3 regions of the Peribacillus sp. RS7 genome follow, and region 3 is predicted to be linked to each of the others. Evidence: riboswitches for the same ligand, from Rfam matches in the RefSeq annotation. Region 3 holds a riboswitch; each other region holds the start of a gene.
What was found. Region 3 has a riboswitch for cyclic di-AMP ahead of ACDZ29_RS15430 (APC family permease). Riboswitches for the same ligand answer to the same signal wherever they lie in the genome.
Positions count from the first base shown of each region.

Region 1 (5,699 bases), 730 kb from region 3:
CGACAATATCAAATATCTATATTATAGAAAAAATTAAAATTTGGAGGAATTGACGATGGATAAAATTGAAAAAGGTTTTATCAATAATTCTTTACATGAGTCCGCTTCACTTTATGCTGATGCAACAAAAAATTTTGATCTTTGGCAATCAGAAAAATATGCATTCGAAAAATATTTATATCAGGATGATACAATCCTTGATATTGGCTGTGGAACTGGAAGATCCACATTTGCACTGTATAAAAAAGGATTTCAATAGTATAGCGGGATTCGATATAACACCTGCCATGCTTCATGAAGCCGAAAAAATATCGTACGAATATAACCTGGATATACCCTTTATCCTTGGCGATGCAACGAAATTCCCTTTCAACAATTCATCATTCGATAAAGCAATCTTCGCTTTTAATGGTTTAATGAAAATTCCCCAGCGAAAAAACCCTACATTAGCTTTAAAAGAAATCAATCGTATTTTAAAACCAGAAGGCATTTTCATTTTCACAACACACGACCGTGATAAAAACGAATATTATATGAATTTCTGGGAACAAGAGGAAATTATTTGGTGTGAAGGTAAACAAGATGAGAGGCTTTATGAGTTTGGGGATATTTTCACATTCGGAAAGACACCTCAAAAAGATACTTACCTCCATATCCCAACACAACTTGAAGTACTTGATGGCCTTGAAGAAGCAGGGTTTACAGTCATCGAGACCTTTTACAGAAGTGAATTATTCCATGAAAGCGATGATGTAAACGCTTTCCCTTCTGATTGCCGCTTCTGGATCGTTCAAAAATAAGGTACATTTTTTAAAATTCAAAAAAAATCCAGAGTGGCATATCACTCTGGATTTTTTGTATTAAGAAACTTGTTCTAGTTCTTTATCGGAAGGAGGGTTGAATTGACCTTCCCATTTAGAGATGACGATTGCTGCAAGTGAATTACCAATAACGTTTACTACTGTACGTCCCATATCAAGAATACGGTCGATACCAGCAATAAATGCTAGACCTTCAATAGGAATACCAACTGTTCCTAATGTCGCTAAAAGAACTACGAAAGATACACCTGGTACACCAGCAATCCCCTTAGACGTGATCATTAACACTAGCATTAGCGTAATTTGCTCATACGCGCTTAAATCAATTCCGTACATTTGAGCGATGAAGATAGCTGCTAACGCTTGGTATAATGTAGAACCATCAAGGTTAAAAGAGTATCCAGTCGGAATAACAAATGTAGCAATATGTTTCGGACATCCCGCTTTCTCCATTTTTTCCATGATTTTCGGAAGAACAGCTTCTGAACTTGCTGTAGAGAACGCAAGAATCAATTCTTCTTTTAGAAGTTTAATCAACGTAAAGATATTGAATCCTACAAATTTCGCAATAAGACCCAGAATGACAATTACAAAGAAAATCATTGTTCCGTATACAGAAAGCGCTAACTTACCTAACGGAATTAAAGATTCCAGACCGAACTTGGAGATGGTCACACCGATTAGTGCAAATACCCCGATTGGAGCGAATTTCATGACCATATTTGTTAGGTAAAACATTCCTTCAGCTGTTCCTTGGAAGAAACGGAATACTGGTTTACCTTTTTCACCGATAGCCGCAATACTAAGCCCAAACAATACGGAGAAGAAAATGATCGCTAGCATATCGCCTTCTACCATAGCTTTAACTGGATTGGATGGCACAATGTGAACAAGTGTATCTACAAACGACTCATGCTGCTTAGTTTCTGCTGTATCAACATAAGTGGAGATATCAGTTTGTTCCAGATTATTCATATTTACACCAGCACCAGGCTGAATGATATTCGCGGAAATTAAACCAACAGCAATCGCAATCATAGTTACCACAACAAAGTATGATAGTGATTTAGCACCTAGTTTACCTACTGCTTTCAAATCACCTACACCCGCAACAGCAACGATAAGGCTTGATACAATGATTGGCACAACAATCATTTTAATCATTCGTAGGAAAATGTCACCGAATGGCTGTAAAAAGTTTTGAGCCGTCTCATTACCATAAAAAATGGCACCCACGATAATTCCTAGAATTAAACCAATGAAAATTTGGCTAGCTAAACTTAATTTAAATTTCTTCATATACTTTCCTCACCTTCCATAAAGTCTTTGATGCAAAAACATTTTGTCTCGGTAAGGGAAACAAGATACTAATAAAAGAAAGTAATTTTTCTTTTTTTGAAAAACTCTGTCTTTACGCCGAAAAAAAAGACACTTCATGTGTCGATTTCTTATTGGCGTGAATATTCACACATGTTCCCTTAAAGACGCTGACGAGGTTAGCTGTCGGGTTAGGAATTGGAAACACAAATGCCCTTTCATTTCTGAATTCACCCCTAGCGGATAATAAAATCCACAATAATGGGTCCCCCGTTCTTGGAATAAGATTAAGCGAGTTAACTTATAATAAAATATTATACTAAAAATGTTAATCTGTAAATATTTATTCGCATTCATTCTTGAAAAAATCTTAAAACATGTCTGAATATTCTGCCTTAATGACTATTGTACCTATAATTCCATTGCCCGATTTTATACATATAAGTTATATGGATATATAAATAATACCAAATTGCACCTCTCTTCTTATTAAAGAAGCGGTTATTTTTCCAGAATGCCAAGTAACAGATATCTTACTTTTTCCCTAGAGGTGAATTTCTTATAAGTTTTAGTTTTCACTTTTTCAAATTGAATTGGAGTAATAAAATAAGAATGGTTCTTCACTACCCTATTCGGTTCTAATAGGATGACGTCACCTACGGACGGTCCCTTTATGAGCTCTTGCTTTCCTTCAGCTTTAAGTCCTTTTGTGATGTAGTGTTTATCCACAAAGCCTTTTTTAGTCAACTTGTAGACATGCGGCTGTTTTTTGTAATGGACTGCCTCTATAGGAATGGAGGGTACACCCGCTTTCTCATTGGTTATTACAGTAAGATTGACTTTGGATCCCACCAACAAAGGTTCGGTTTCTTCACCTTCAGGTTCGATTAAAGCCTGAAATGGAAATCTGTTATTTTTTTTTATGGACGGCTCTTCTGCCGGGTAGGAATGGATACGGCCAATCTTTCCTTTCAAAGTCGTTTTTGAGTCAGAAGAACTTGCTTTTATAGTCATGCCCACTTCAGCCTTTTTCATCTCCTCTTCGGAGAAATCACCTTCAATTGCCATATTTGTCGAAACAATGGATATAATGGGATTATTCAGGTTTTCATTGATATTCTTAACTACACCATCAGCTTCACTCGTCGTCACAATCGCGCTGGACTGCTCCTCAATAGACCTTAATTTAGCATCAAGCATTTTAACTTTTTCATTCAAACTGTTTTTTTCGAGTTCCTGCTTGTACAATTCTTGCTCAATATTACTTTTAATAAGGTCTGAAGAGCTTGTTGTTATATCGATATTCAAGTTTCTTTCCACTGAATCATCAATGACCGCCTTATCGGGATCACGGGTCAATGTCCCTTGATAAGACCTCAACTTCCCTAAGTATTGGTCAATCCCTACAATTTCTCCCTCAGCGGCAGCTTTCTCCGATTCTACATTCGCTTTAAGCGCATCAAGTTCGGTTGCCGTATACTCAAACAACGAGGAGCCAGCCGTTACCACATCACCTTCTTTTACAAGGAATTTCTTAAAATCATTCTGCTTGGTATCGAAATAGATATCATACTCTTCCAAAGGTTTAATTACACCATTCGTTTGAATGGTATCCGTAATTGTATCTTTTTTTACCATTGTCCAGTTTTCCACGAAAACAGTTCGTTCCACTTTGCTTTCCTTTTTTTCAATAAGGTATAAGTTAACGGTTATCAAAACAGTCGACGCAATAGAGACCGCTGCTATTTTCCATTTCCCGCTCATTCTTTTCACCCCGCCTTATACAAATACGCCCACTTGGATATATGCTAAAAAGGCTTTAACAAACCAAGTGGCCAGATAGAATAGAACAATCATTAAAAAGATCAAATAATTATTTCGTTCTGAAAATTCCCTTAAATAAAAATATTGCAGGGCAATAATAAGAAATTGAAAAATGGTGATTTCGCTGAAAAAGTGAATAAAGTAATCACTTCTGAGAAAATACTGACTGATGATTCCTAAAGAAAAAGGATTGGCATCGTTGCCTATATCCATTAATACGAATAGAGGAATCAATAATATTTTTTCCACCAATTGCAAACCAAAAATGATCATTTGAACGATGACTATTTTTATGTACGGGATATCCGTAACGATCCAAAAGAATAGAGCTGATAAAAATATGTATATGGAAGGGTGGATTATGCCTGCTATTATATTGCCGCTCAATATCAGCAACTTTCCTGCTTCAAATTCATTAACACCCATCTTCGTGATTTCTTTGGAAAATGATTCAGATCCAATGCCAAAATACCCCTCAATAGCAAATACTAAAAGACTAAGAAGATATAAAAATAGTAATTTCCAACCAAGTCGTGTGACTGCCTCTGCATTTTGCAGCTGATAACGACTCCGATTAGGCTCTAAAATGCCCTTTAACAATCTGACCTGGTACACCATATGTGTTCCTCCTGCAAAAAATGATATATCATCCTATATTTTATCTTATTTTGGAAACAAATGCAGAAATAAGGAATGATTGAAACAAAAAAAACACATAATCCTTACCCTTTATAATTAATCTCCCTCTAATTGGGAATTAATACTGATAAATGATGGTCAAGGACTTTAATTCGAGTAGGTGTTTGGCTATAGTTCTCTCCATCCATATCCACATCAAGTGGCCTCTTGGATTCAATAGTCAGGGTACTGGCCTGCACATATGTCACTCCAGCTTCCGAGCTCAGATTTTCTGTCCATGAACGTTTCATCGCTATTATTTCCAAAAATGCACCAAGGTTTGCGTTCTCCAAGATGGCAACGCCAAAGAGCCCATCGTCTGGACTAACCATGGGAAACGGCAATAAATTAGTACCGATAAAACATCCATTCAAGACCAAAATCATGATTGCTTTCCCTTCAATTAAATTCCCATCATATTCAAGTTTATAGGGAAAGGGGGCACTATCACCAATCGTCCTTACCGCACTTAATAAATACCCTATCTTTCCGAATCTGTTTTTTTCCTGCTCATCAATATTGCTTGAAGCTTCAGAAATAAGTCCAACTCCCCAAAAATTAGAAAAATAATCGTTATTGGCCTGCCCGATATCAATTGAACGAACCTTGCCATTTACTATTGCTTCTGCAGCTTGACGAACATTTTGAGGAATATTCAATGTTCTGGAGAAGTCATTGCAAGTCCCTCCAGGTAAAATCCCAAGTAATGGCCGCTTCTCCAGCGGTGAAAGGCCGTTTACACACTCATGTACAGTTCCATCTCCTCCTAATACGAAAACTACATCCATGTCTTCACCATATTCCGAGCAAAAACGAGATGCATCGCCTTTTTCCTTCGTTTGTAGAATGAGGAACTCATCAATATGAAGAGCTATAACTGGAAGACATGCCTCAAGATTCCTTGCGAGTTTACCATTTCCAGCATTTTTGTTATAAATCAGCATTCCCTTTTTCCATCTCATGATCTAGCCCCCATATTAATGAAAGAATTATCTTCTTCCTGCTACTTATACTTTTCCCTAACCCCCGCTTTTGAAACTCAATCATTATCAAATGGAA
Region 1 is NZ_CP168135.1:2,339,570-2,345,268, reverse strand. Features, by position in the region: gene ACDZ29_RS11985 (hypothetical protein) at 56-259, shown strand; gene ACDZ29_RS11980 (class I SAM-dependent methyltransferase) at 231-800, shown strand; gene ACDZ29_RS11975 (cation:dicarboxylate symporter family transporter) at 861-2,120, opposite strand; cyclic di-AMP (ydaO/yuaA leader) riboswitch at 2,292-2,442, opposite strand; gene ACDZ29_RS11970 (efflux RND transporter periplasmic adaptor subunit) at 2,640-3,902, opposite strand; gene ACDZ29_RS11965 (hypothetical protein) at 3,918-4,580, opposite strand; gene ACDZ29_RS11960 (diacylglycerol/lipid kinase family protein) at 4,709-5,602, opposite strand.
Region 1: linked by a shared signal. The riboswitch ahead of ACDZ29_RS11975 (cation:dicarboxylate symporter family transporter) and the one ahead of ACDZ29_RS15430 (APC family permease) in region 3 are both predicted to bind cyclic di-AMP.

Region 2 (5,699 bases), 1.8 Mb from region 3:
AAAGGCCAAAGTCAAAGGACCCACCCGGCCTGCAAACATCGTGAAAATGATAAGCATCCGGCCAACCGGTGATAATTCGGGAGTCAAACCCATTGAAAGTCCCACTGTGGCGAATGCTGAAGTGGCTTCAAATAAAATCATCAAGAAATCACTTCCGCTTTCTGTGATGGTCAGCAGAATGGAAATGATTGAAACGAGGAAGACCCCGATGAAAGTAACGGATAATGCTTTAAAGATGGTTTCATTCAAAATGCGGTGACGGAATAATACTACATCACCCTTTCCTTTAATCTGTGACCAAACCGTTCCAAGAAGCGTCGCAAATGTTGTTGTTTTAATCCCGCCGCCAGTCGATCCGGGTGAGGCCCCAACGAACATCAAGAAAATGATGAGCAGTAATGTAGGTTGAGTTAAATCAGGGATATTCAACGTATTGGAGCCTGCTGTCCTTGGTGAAACCGATTGAAATAAAGATGATAACGCTTTACCCATGAAAGATAAAGGCTGCAATGTTTTGGCATTACCGAACTCGAATAAAAAGATTAAAATTGCGCCGACGATTGTAAGGGTCAAGCTAGTCATCAGAACAACCTTCGTATGTACGGATAAACGATGGGTTTCACGATATTCGTATAGTTCATTCATTACGATAAAACCTATTCCGCCAAACGTGATGAGGAAGGCGACGGTAAGGGTTACGAATGGGTCCGATACATAAGGGGTCAAACTCCTGAATTCCCCCATTAAATCAAAGCCGGCGTTATTGAAATTCGATATGGAATGAAAAACCCCGTAATAGATCGCCTTGCCGACTGGCATGTCAAAAGAAAAGCGGATTGATAAGATAAGGGCACCCACGCCCTCAATGATGGCCGTGAAAATTAAAAGCCGTTTTACTAACTTGACTACACCTGCCATGGATAGATTATTTAAGGACTCCTGCAAGAGTAGCCTGCCTTTTAAAGAAATTTTTTTGCCTAATAAGAAAAAGAAAAACGTGGCAAATGTCATGAACCCTAGGCCGCCTATCTGAATCAGTGTTAAGATGACCAACTCACCAAAGGTGGTGAAAGTCGTTCCCGTATCCACCACCACAAGCCCTGTTACACATGTAGCGGAGGTTGATGTGAATAAAGCATCCAGAAAAGAAAGGCCATTCCCATTTTCAGTCGAAATCGGCAGGGTCAGCAAATAGGCCCCAATAAGTATCAGGATGGCAAAGCCGAGTACAAGGATTTTTGGCGGATCCAATAAATTTTTTGCTTTTATCAAATGATCATCCCTACCTATAAAAATATTGTGTAAAACTTATGAAATCTTAACCATCAATCCTCTTTATAAATCTTTTTCAAAGCATAATAAAAAGACCTGCGAAAACATCGAAAGGCTTTTTTGTCACAAAAAGAGTGCAAAAAAAGCTCCCGAAATAGGCGGTCTTATGACCTCCTTCGCTTTAGCCGACGAAGTTAGCTGACGGGTAGGATGGCGAAAGAGCTGATCTCATCCCTTCTGCAAGGCAGAATTAACCCCAAATGATTGGGTCCTCCGTACTCAATTCCCTTGAGTTTTGGCCGAATTGCATTAAATTGATAAACGTATTCTACTCCCATCATTTAGCAGTTGTAAACCCCTAAAGTGTAAAAAAATATTTCTTTAACAAGACTGAAAATTTACGTTTTATTTACATTTTAAAAACGTATTGACAAATATTAGTTAGCACCTTATGATAGGTTCGATTAAGCTGATTATGATGACCAAAATCGATGTACTTTATTCAACACTTTCAAGCAGAACATGTCATTGCAAATCTATTTTCTAATATAAATAAATTATTTTTCTTTTGAAAATCATAAAGAAAAAAAGTATGGCATTCTTATTTAAAGGTTTCAAACATTTTATAAAAAAGGCGGGCAATTATGGAGAAGACGTTCAATAGATATGTTATTAACGCTACAGGCAAGGGTGGACAGACATATTTAACACAATGCCAGGATAAAGATGCACTTAGGAAATGGATAGCCGATCATGAGGATCAAATCATAATGAATGAGTTAAGGATAACGGATAAGAAAAAGAATCCGTTGTTAAAATTGTTTTCTCTAAGGTAAATCAACTGAAATTATGTCATCCTGTGTACTATCCGGGAACTAGAGCGAAAAATCCATAACTTGTTTTGCTTTTAAACTCATTTATTTTTGAATGAGTTTTTTTGCGTTGAAAATTATGACGTTTACACTATTAATACAATAATGTTAAAATTTAGAAAAGTGATGAATCTGGATGTAATGAAGAGAAAGCAAATGGAATGACCACATATCAGAGAGCACCGTCAACTGGAAGGAGTAAGCATAAATTGAAGCAATTCTCCAGTATGGGAAGGGGATGCTGTGACGGGAACTTCCGTTATGGTGCGTAGTAACACCGCACTATTGATCTCGTCCCAGAGAAGCCTTTCCTGGGGATGGGATTTTTTTATTGTTTATATTTCCTTTTCTAAGGAGGAGAAGCGTTGACATTCAAAAATTCATTAGTAGCTTGGAAATATCCCTCCATCCTATTGTTCGGGATCGGGATTTCCAACTTTGGTGCATGGGTTTATTTTATTGCACTTAATTTAATCGTGCTTGATATGACTGATTCAGCTTTAGCGGTAGCTGGACTTTATATCGTTAAACCGATGGCTGCCATATTTACGAATGTTTGGGCAGGCAGCGTGATCGACCGGATAAATAAGCGAAATCTAATGGTGGCACTTGACCTATTTCGAGCGGTATTCATAGCCTTGCTGCCATTGACTTCTTCTATTTGGGTCATCTATTCCCTTGTCTTCGTGATCAATATGGCAGGGGCCATGTTCGGAACGACATCAAGATCTTATATAACAAAATTAATACCCATTGAACAGAGGAAACGATTTAACTCGTTACGAAGCTTAATGGATTCTGGGGCTTTTTTGATTGGACCTGCGATAGCGGGTCTCCTTTTCTTGATCGGTACACCCGTTTTAGCCATTTACATTAACGCGGCTGCCTTATTATTATCCGGCATCATCACTCTATTCATGCCCGATCTTGAAAAGGAACGTTCCCTTGAACAATCCAGTCATTACCTGTCTTGGACCATCATGAAAAAGGATTGGGGCATCGTCATGGACTTCAGCCGGAAATTTTCCTATATCATGCTCATTTATTTCTTATTCAGCTGTATGGTAGTAATGGAAACGGCCATGGATTCCCAAGAAGCGGTGTTTGCCAAGGCCGTGCTCCTTTTGTCGGACAGCGATTACGGATTCCTTGTAAGCATCGCCGGGGCAGGCATCATTGCGGGTGCAATAGTCAATGCGGTATTCATCAATAAAATACCAATATCGTACCTAATTGGACTTGGATCTTTATTTGTATCGATAGGTTATGTGATCTATGCCCTTTCAAATTCCTTTTCGATGGCCGCCATCGGATTTTTCATCATTGCCTTTTCACTGGCTTTTGCCAACACAGGCTTTCAAACATTTTATCAAAATAATATTCCAGTGGAGATTATGGGGAGGGTTGGAAGTATTTTTGGCTTGTTGGAAGCTTTACTGATCATCATGACTACAGCGATTGTTGGTGTCTCAGCACATTTCATTTCGATTAGGTTGGTGGTCATTTCAGGTACCATGATCATGTTCGCCGTATCAATTTTACTGTCCATACTTAGTATGAAGGCCTCGAAGAGCAGGTATTATTCCATTGGGAATGCCGGGGAAAAGATGTAACTTTTTATAAAAGGCATGTAAATGGAACATGCCTCTTATAAAAAGTTCATTGAACGAATGTCCGCACTTGGCTGATGAAGTTCAAGATTTGAAAATGAATTTTCGCCATTTCTTCCACCGTTTGGCCGTCGCAATTCTCCAGCCACTCCTGTATCACGCCTAAAATCGCTGATGTCATGAAGGCATGCATATACTTACGAAACGCCTCATCTTTTGCTGCTGGATGCTGGCTGATTAGTCGCTCCAACAGCACTTCACCGAATACACGCTTTATTTTTTTTGCAAAAGAAGGATCTCCCTGATCACCAAGAATGGCCCTTAATGCATGTGCATGTTCACTAATGAATTGAAAAATTGCTACGAAGGGCGGGTAAAGTTGTTGATGATGAAGAGCCAAAAAAGCCTCTTTCGGCAGAATGGCAGTAATCCGTGTTTGAAGTTCATTTAACAATTCCTGCTGTAAGTGATCCATCAATTCATATTTATCCGTATAATGCAAATAAAATGTGCCCCGATTAATGTTAGCGCGTTCCGCAATTTTCTTCACTGTTACATGTGAGAACCCCTCTGTTTCTACGAGTGCAATAAAATGATGTTGTATCTGCAGTTTCGTTTTATGTACCATATCCTCATGAATCGATCCCATGAAATGTCTCCTTCACTTAACATTTTTTCCAAATATGTTGATTGTATTAGACCAAATGCTACCTTAGAATGATGATACACTCAACACCGTGTCAATTAAAGAGGAAGGATGTGTGTACAATGAAAAATGCTATTTCCATTGAAGGAATTGCTAAAGGTTTTCATCATAAAAAGGTCATTCAGCCATTGAATCTGAATATAGAAAAAAATGGGATTTTCGGCTTGTTAGGTCCATCCGGATGCGGAAAGACGACCTTGATTAAGATGATTGTCGGATTGATTAAGCCCGATGCGGGTAAAGTCACGGTTCTTGATCATGAAGTGCCAAATGAAGCACTGTTAATGGATGTCGGCTATATGGCACAGTCCGATGCTTTATATACAGAACTGACGGGAGCTGAAAATCTCGCATTTTTTGCGAAGCTTTACCGTTTATCGAAAAAGGAACGAAGGGAACGCATTCAATATGCAGCTGAAATCGTACAATTGACGAATGATTTGAACGTTCGGGTAGCGTATTATTCCGGTGGGATGAAACGGCGTCTGTCACTGGCGGTTGCACTCATCCAAAACCCGGAGATCCTCATTTTGGATGAACCGACCGTAGGGATAGACCCTTTGCTGAAACAATCCATTTGGCAGGAACTTGAACGTTTAAGAAATGAAGATCATAAGACGATCATCATCACGACTCATGTGATGGATGAGGCGGAACGATGCGATAAACTGGCGATGCTGCGTGAAGGTGAAATCATCGCATCAGGAACACCGGCAGCTTTAAAAACACAATATGCAGTCGAAACGCTTGATGATGTTTTTTTGAGGATTGGAGGTGGACTATCATGAGAATTGCCTCTCTTGTTACTCGAATTATACAGCAGATGCGAAGGGATCGAAGGACACTCGCTTTATTTTTCCTTGCTCCATTGCTCATTTTAACGCTCATGTATTTTATTTTCGATACAGAAGCGAGTGATTTGGAAATCGTTGTTACAGGCAGTGAGGAAACTCTGGTTAATGCATTGAAACAAGCGGATTTTCAAGTAACGGCTGCTGAAAAGTTTTCTAAGGAAAGAATGATCGAAAATAATACGGATGGCTGGTTACAAGTTGAAAATGGCCAGATAAAATTGACGCTGTTAAACGACGAACCGGCTCGTGCAAAGGCCGTTCAAATGCAAATGATGCAGGCGTTGCAAGGGAAACAGAAAAATACTCCTTCAATTGAGGAGCAATATGTTTACGGGGATGCAAACACAAAGGGTTTTGATACTTTCAGTCCGATGCTCGTTAGCTT
Region 2 is NZ_CP168135.1:1,288,631-1,294,329, reverse strand. Features, by position in the region: gene ACDZ29_RS06645 (TrkH family potassium uptake protein) at 1-1,272, opposite strand, end outside; cyclic di-AMP (ydaO/yuaA leader) riboswitch at 1,441-1,583, opposite strand; gene ACDZ29_RS06640 (hypothetical protein) at 1,917-2,108, shown strand; gene ACDZ29_RS06635 (MFS transporter) at 2,510-3,757, shown strand; gene ACDZ29_RS06630 (TetR/AcrR family transcriptional regulator C-terminal domain-containing protein) at 3,804-4,403, opposite strand; gene ACDZ29_RS06625 (ABC transporter ATP-binding protein) at 4,523-5,248, shown strand; gene ACDZ29_RS06620 (ABC transporter permease) at 5,245-5,699, shown strand, end outside.
Region 2: linked by a shared signal. The riboswitch ahead of ACDZ29_RS06645 (TrkH family potassium uptake protein) and the one ahead of ACDZ29_RS15430 (APC family permease) in region 3 are both predicted to bind cyclic di-AMP.

Region 3 (5,699 bases):
TTCCCGATTTTCCTTCTTTTGATTCTTTATCTTCCAAGGAGGTCAAAACAATTCCTATAATAATGAAAACCAATGCCAAAACGCCTAAAATGACCGCTTTCTTTGTAGACCATTCGTGAAAAACAATGACCCCAAATAAAGTGGTTGAAATGAGCTGCAATCCAGTTGATATCGGCATCGTTTTGGAAACACCCATTAAATCGATGCTCTTAAGCTGATTAGCTTGTCCCACGGCCCAAAACAATCCAGAAACGACCCCGACACCAAATACCAATAGGGATAACTTAATATCGGCAAAAATATAAACACCAATTGAGAAAATCAAGGCGCCAATCGTTGTACCTAATGTTTGACTGTAGGGTCCTCCCCCCAGTTTCACATTAAATAGAACGATGCTTCCCCAGAATAATGCCGGCAAGAGAGCTAATAATATATCCATCTTCAACCCCCATATATGTAAGTTCCAATCTATAGCGAAAATGTCATTAAGTCTTCTTTTTAATATGTTCGCATTTTTTGAATTGAACCTTGGTAATTTTATGAAGTGTTCAAAAACCACCCTTCCGTTCCAATGTCCAACTTACAGAACACTTGACTCTCTGTAAGTTTCTAGGGTGAAAATAAAAAGAAGCAAACCCTATCAAGGTTTGCTCAGCTTGTCGACAAAAAGGAGTTCGGAATGGTCTCATCCCTAACCATGATTTAATAAAATGGTCTTTACTGTTTTATGAAACCCCCAATAGATTGAAGAAATTTGCGACACTCCTGCCGAATAACTGGCTAGACGAGCACCAGAAACGCTTGCGGCGAGGTGGCTTGGCATACAGTCGGCGGGATAGGGAGCGGATTTCTGAAAACAACTGGAACGTTTTTTAAAGAAAAAAACTGTAGGCAAATTCGCTTTCTTCGAATTTACCTACAGTCTGAGCAAACCTGATCAAGGTCTGCTTCTATTCTTAAATTACTTCTTCAAATGATATGGCACTGTCGTAATAACTACATTTCTTCTATAAAGTAAGTAGGCACGGATCAGTAAACTTGATTGGTTATGAAGAATATTGTGCCATCCCTTCTTCGGAATGAATTGCGGGATGATCACTGTAACTTTATAGTTAGATTCACTCGCCTTATGTTCAACTGTATCCACAAACTTAGTTAATGGCTGAATGATGCTTCTGTAATAAGAGTTCAGTGTGACGAGTCTAACATCAGGCTGCCACTTTTTCCATTTTTCTTCGAATTTCTTTTCATCTTCTCTTTCAAAAGCAACATAAACGGCAATGATCTGATTTGCTGAAAGAGATTTAGCATAATTCAAGGAATTCTCAACCACATGAGTTATACCCGCCACAGGGACAAGAATGATATTCCCTTCTATTGGTAAGATGGGCTCACAAGTTGTAATCCTCAGTTGGTCACCAACTGCTTCATAATGCTTTCTAATTCGATGAAAAATTAAAATGATGATTGGTAAAAAAATCAAAACAGACCATACCTGGGTAAATTTGGTTAAAAAGAATATCATCGTGACGACCAGGCTAATAATGGCACCAATTGAATTAATGGTTAATTTAACCACCCAGCCTTTTGGCTTTTCGCGGAGCCATTTAACGATCATCCCGGTCTGGGACAGCGTAAATGGTATAAATACCCCTACAGCATAAAGGGGAATTAGATTTTCTGTATGTCCTTTAAATGCGACTATTAAGATGATAGACGCAAGCCCCAGTATGATAATTCCATTGGAATATCCTAATCGGTCCCCTCTAATCGTAAACGCCCTTGGTATGAATTTATCCTTTGCAAGATTTACCGCAAGCAGCGGGAATGCCGAATAGCCAGTATTTGCGGCCAGTATCAAGATCAATGCAGTCGTACCTTGAATGAAGAAATACATGAAATTCCGTCCAAAGATTTCTTCAGCAATCTGCGAGACGACCGTGACCTCTGCGCTGGGAACAATGCTTAAATAATAGGCTAAGAATACGATTCCCGAAAATAATACAGCTAGTAAGGACCCCATCGCTATTAAAGTTTTTGCAGCATTATTCGGGGCTGGATCTTTAAAGTTCGGGATCGCATTGGAAATCGCTTCGACTCCTGTCAATGCGGAGCTGCCTGATGCAAATGCTCTTAGCAGTATAAATAAACTAATGCCCGCTACCGGGGTCCCAATTGGCGCGTGCAATTCCGGTGAAACTCCACCTGTCAAGATCTTGTATATTCCTACACCAATCAAGATGAACAATGCTAAAACGAATAGGTACACCGGATAGGCCAAAACAGAGGCCGACTCCGTAACCCCCCTAAGATTTAGGATCGTAAGTAGAATGACGAAAATGATGGCTATGCCGACATTATATGAATGCAGGCCTGGAAAAGCGGACGTGATGGCATCCGTTCCTGCAGAAACACTTACAGCGACAGTTAATATATAATCGACCAATAAGGATCCTCCAGCTATCAACCCTGGATTGATGCCTAAATTGTTTTTTGAAACCACATAGGCTCCCCCGCCATGGGGGTAGGCAAAAATGATTTGTCTATAGGACAAGATCAAGGCCGTTAACAGGATCAATACCCCGATTGCTATCGGGATTGAATACCAGAATGCCGCGGCACCGACCGTGATGAGAACGATCAATATTTGTTCAGGTCCATAAGCAACCGAAGACAATGCATCAGAAGATAGGATGGCCAAAGCCTTAGTTTTGTTTAGCTTTTGCTCGCCAAGTGCATTTGATTTTAAAGGTCTCCCTATCAAGAACCTCTTTATAGAAGATAACATCAAGTATTCACCACCATATTTTAGTTATAAATTTATGTTCCCCCAGTTATTGCAAAAAACAAGACGAAATAGAAAAATGCCTACAAGTCATAGCTAAATAGACCTGTAGACATCAATTTTTTTGTCTGACAAGCTCCACCTTCCTTCTCATATAACGCTTACGAGGTTAGCTGTCGGATTCGGACCTAAGAGTAGCCCTACCTTTACCTTGAAAGGATTCACCCCTTGGATTGAAAAACAATCCCTATAACGGGTCCCCCGTACCATTAGGTTTAAGCGATTTAGAAATATGAAACTGTTGATTATCATACTCCCGTGAAATGGAAAAGTAAATGAAAATTTTACACGGAAAAAGAATAATTTATTGTTAGTGAGGTTTTGTTCATGACGTATACTACATAAGTCATCAAAACAAATGATTGAAGGAAGGAAAGAGGTGAATGACATGTCTAAAAAAGAAGAAAAAAAACAAATAATATCTGATGAAAATTTTCAGGTCAAAGCATTAACGGATCAATGAACAATATGGCTGTCCACAAAAATGAAAAATCATCAGCCACCACGGAGACAGCGAAAAACGAAACTGAATACCTATCTAGTCAATCAACTAATTCGCTTTCCCACTAAACAGATCTGCCCCCGTTTGGATAGTCAACTTTAATTTCCATCCAATCAGAGGGCATTATTCATTATTCCTAATGATCCACTCTAATTAGTTCCTTCCTTCTTGAATTGGTCTCAAATTACTTTTCTTAAAGACAAAGTATTTCTGGCCAATATAGTTAAGTACTGTATAAAAGATTGTTCCAATGAGTACAGCCACATTTTGCTGTATGGATAAATGAACGAATCCTTCCATCGATTCTGCAATGGCCTGTCCTAAAGAATAAGCGGCGGAATAACAAATCAGGATGACGCAAAAGAAACGGGCAACTCCTCTCCGCAAGTCTATATCGCTTTTAAAGGTAAATGTCCTGTTCAACAGAAAACTCGTTACAGCTCCCGTACCATTGCCGAAAAAGGTGGAGATCCAGTAAGATAAATCAAGAACATTCATGAGAAAAAGCATGATGGAAAGTCCAACCGCTGTATTGACTATTCCAACCAATAAAAAGCGGATAAAGGAATTAGTGTGTTTTAGATAGTTTTTCAATACTGTTCCGTTCATTGTCTAGTTGCTCCCGTTTTGTTAAATCGAGCGGATTAAATAGATCCAGATCAACAATATATTTAGGCCGGCGTTTGGATTCATTATATATTTTACCGATATATTCCCCAATCAAGCCGACAGCAATCAACTGCAGTCCACCGATCAACCATATGGAGGTAATTAATGAGGTCCAGCCCGTTTCGGTCTGTCCATAAAACTTTAACCATAAAAAGTATGACCCAAAGAGTAAGCTAATGAAAAAAGAAAGACATCCTAGCCATAATACAAGCCGGATCGGCGTAACTGAAAAAGAAGTAATGCCATCAAGCGCAAAGGCAACCATCTTCTTTAATGGATACTTCGTTTCCCCAGCCAATCTTTCTTTTCTGTCATAATAAACAGAGTCCGTCTTGAACCCAATGAGCGGGACGATTCCCCGTAAAAAAAGATTCGTTTCTTCAAACTGTTCCAGCTCCACGATCGCCCTTTTGCTCATTAGCCGGAAATCGGCATGATTATAGATAAGGTTAACCCCCATCTTGTTCATCAATTTATAAAAACCAGTTGCAGATGTTCGTTTAAAAAATGAATCAAGGTCCCTTTTCTGGCGGACACCATATACAATTTCACAACCTTCATTGAATTTCCGAATGAATTCAGGGATGACTTGAATATCATCCTGCAAATCTGCATCAATGGAAATCACACAATCCGAGGCTTCATTTGCTGTAAACATTCCTGCCAGAAGTGCATTTTGATGACCTGCATTCCGGGAAAGCTTTAGCCCACGAACAAATTCATTGTTAATCGTTTCTTTATAAATGATCTTCCATGTTTGATCTTTGCTTCCATCATCAACCAATAGAATTTTACTTTTATCGGATACAACGTTTTCTTCGACTAAACCCCTCACCAATCCACAAAGTTGGGAAATGGTATCCTGCAAAACGCTTTCTTCGTTATAACAAGGTACAACAATCGTTACTATCGGTGAATTCACAATATTCCCCCCTTTTCACGTGACTCTGTATAAATGAATTTTCCAGATACTTCCTTTCTTTGTGAAAATCCTTTCTAGTACCAACCCGTTTTCCTTCGCATTGTTGATTGGTATAGCAGAAAATATATACTTGCCACCTAACCCTTTATACGCATCGACATTAAGTTCCAAATTTTCTAGCTCTTTCTTCGAGCCTTTCTTGAACATATAATGCTTCCCAAGCTCATCGGTAAATAGGTAACAACGCCCTCCCCATTCATCAAAGTAGATTTTGATGTTTTTATTCTTAGCCAATTCGTTTTCAATTATTTGACGAAATTGATGTTTGTAAGTAAGCGGATAGAAATTGTTATAGCTATCAAGCGTGTAAAACCCATTAAATTGGGCAATCGCAGGATGTAGGCCAATGCTCGCTACCCGATATTCTTCCTGTGGAAGGCCAATATGATCTTTTATTTCTTGAAAAAGACTTTCTGCATAGAACTCTTTAAAAGATGGTTTTTTATTGTGAGTGATTTCTTCATTGAAACCCATTAAGATCATAATTTGAACGGCTATGAATATTGAAAGGGTTTTCTTGGCATAATCGCTGTGCTCCCAGATGATTTTTATCGCGAGGGCAAACCCCAAGTAAATCACCATCGGCCTTAAAAAGTGAAATCTGGCAAAATTAAAGGTATCCAAGGTGTGGAACCTTTCCGTTAAAGGAAGCCAGCCTTTATAAAACCAAAATGCGTACCACGCGGAAAGCATAAAATTCA
Region 3 is NZ_CP168135.1:3,073,279-3,078,977, reverse strand. Features, by position in the region: gene ACDZ29_RS15435 (RhaT/GlcU family sugar-proton symporter) at 1-439, opposite strand, end outside; gene ACDZ29_RS15430 (APC family permease) at 962-2,788, opposite strand; cyclic di-AMP (ydaO/yuaA leader) riboswitch at 2,928-3,077, opposite strand; gene ACDZ29_RS15425 (GtrA family protein) at 3,501-3,956, opposite strand; gene ACDZ29_RS15420 (glycosyltransferase family 2 protein) at 3,916-4,938, opposite strand; gene ACDZ29_RS15415 (DUF6044 family protein) at 4,954-5,699, opposite strand, start outside.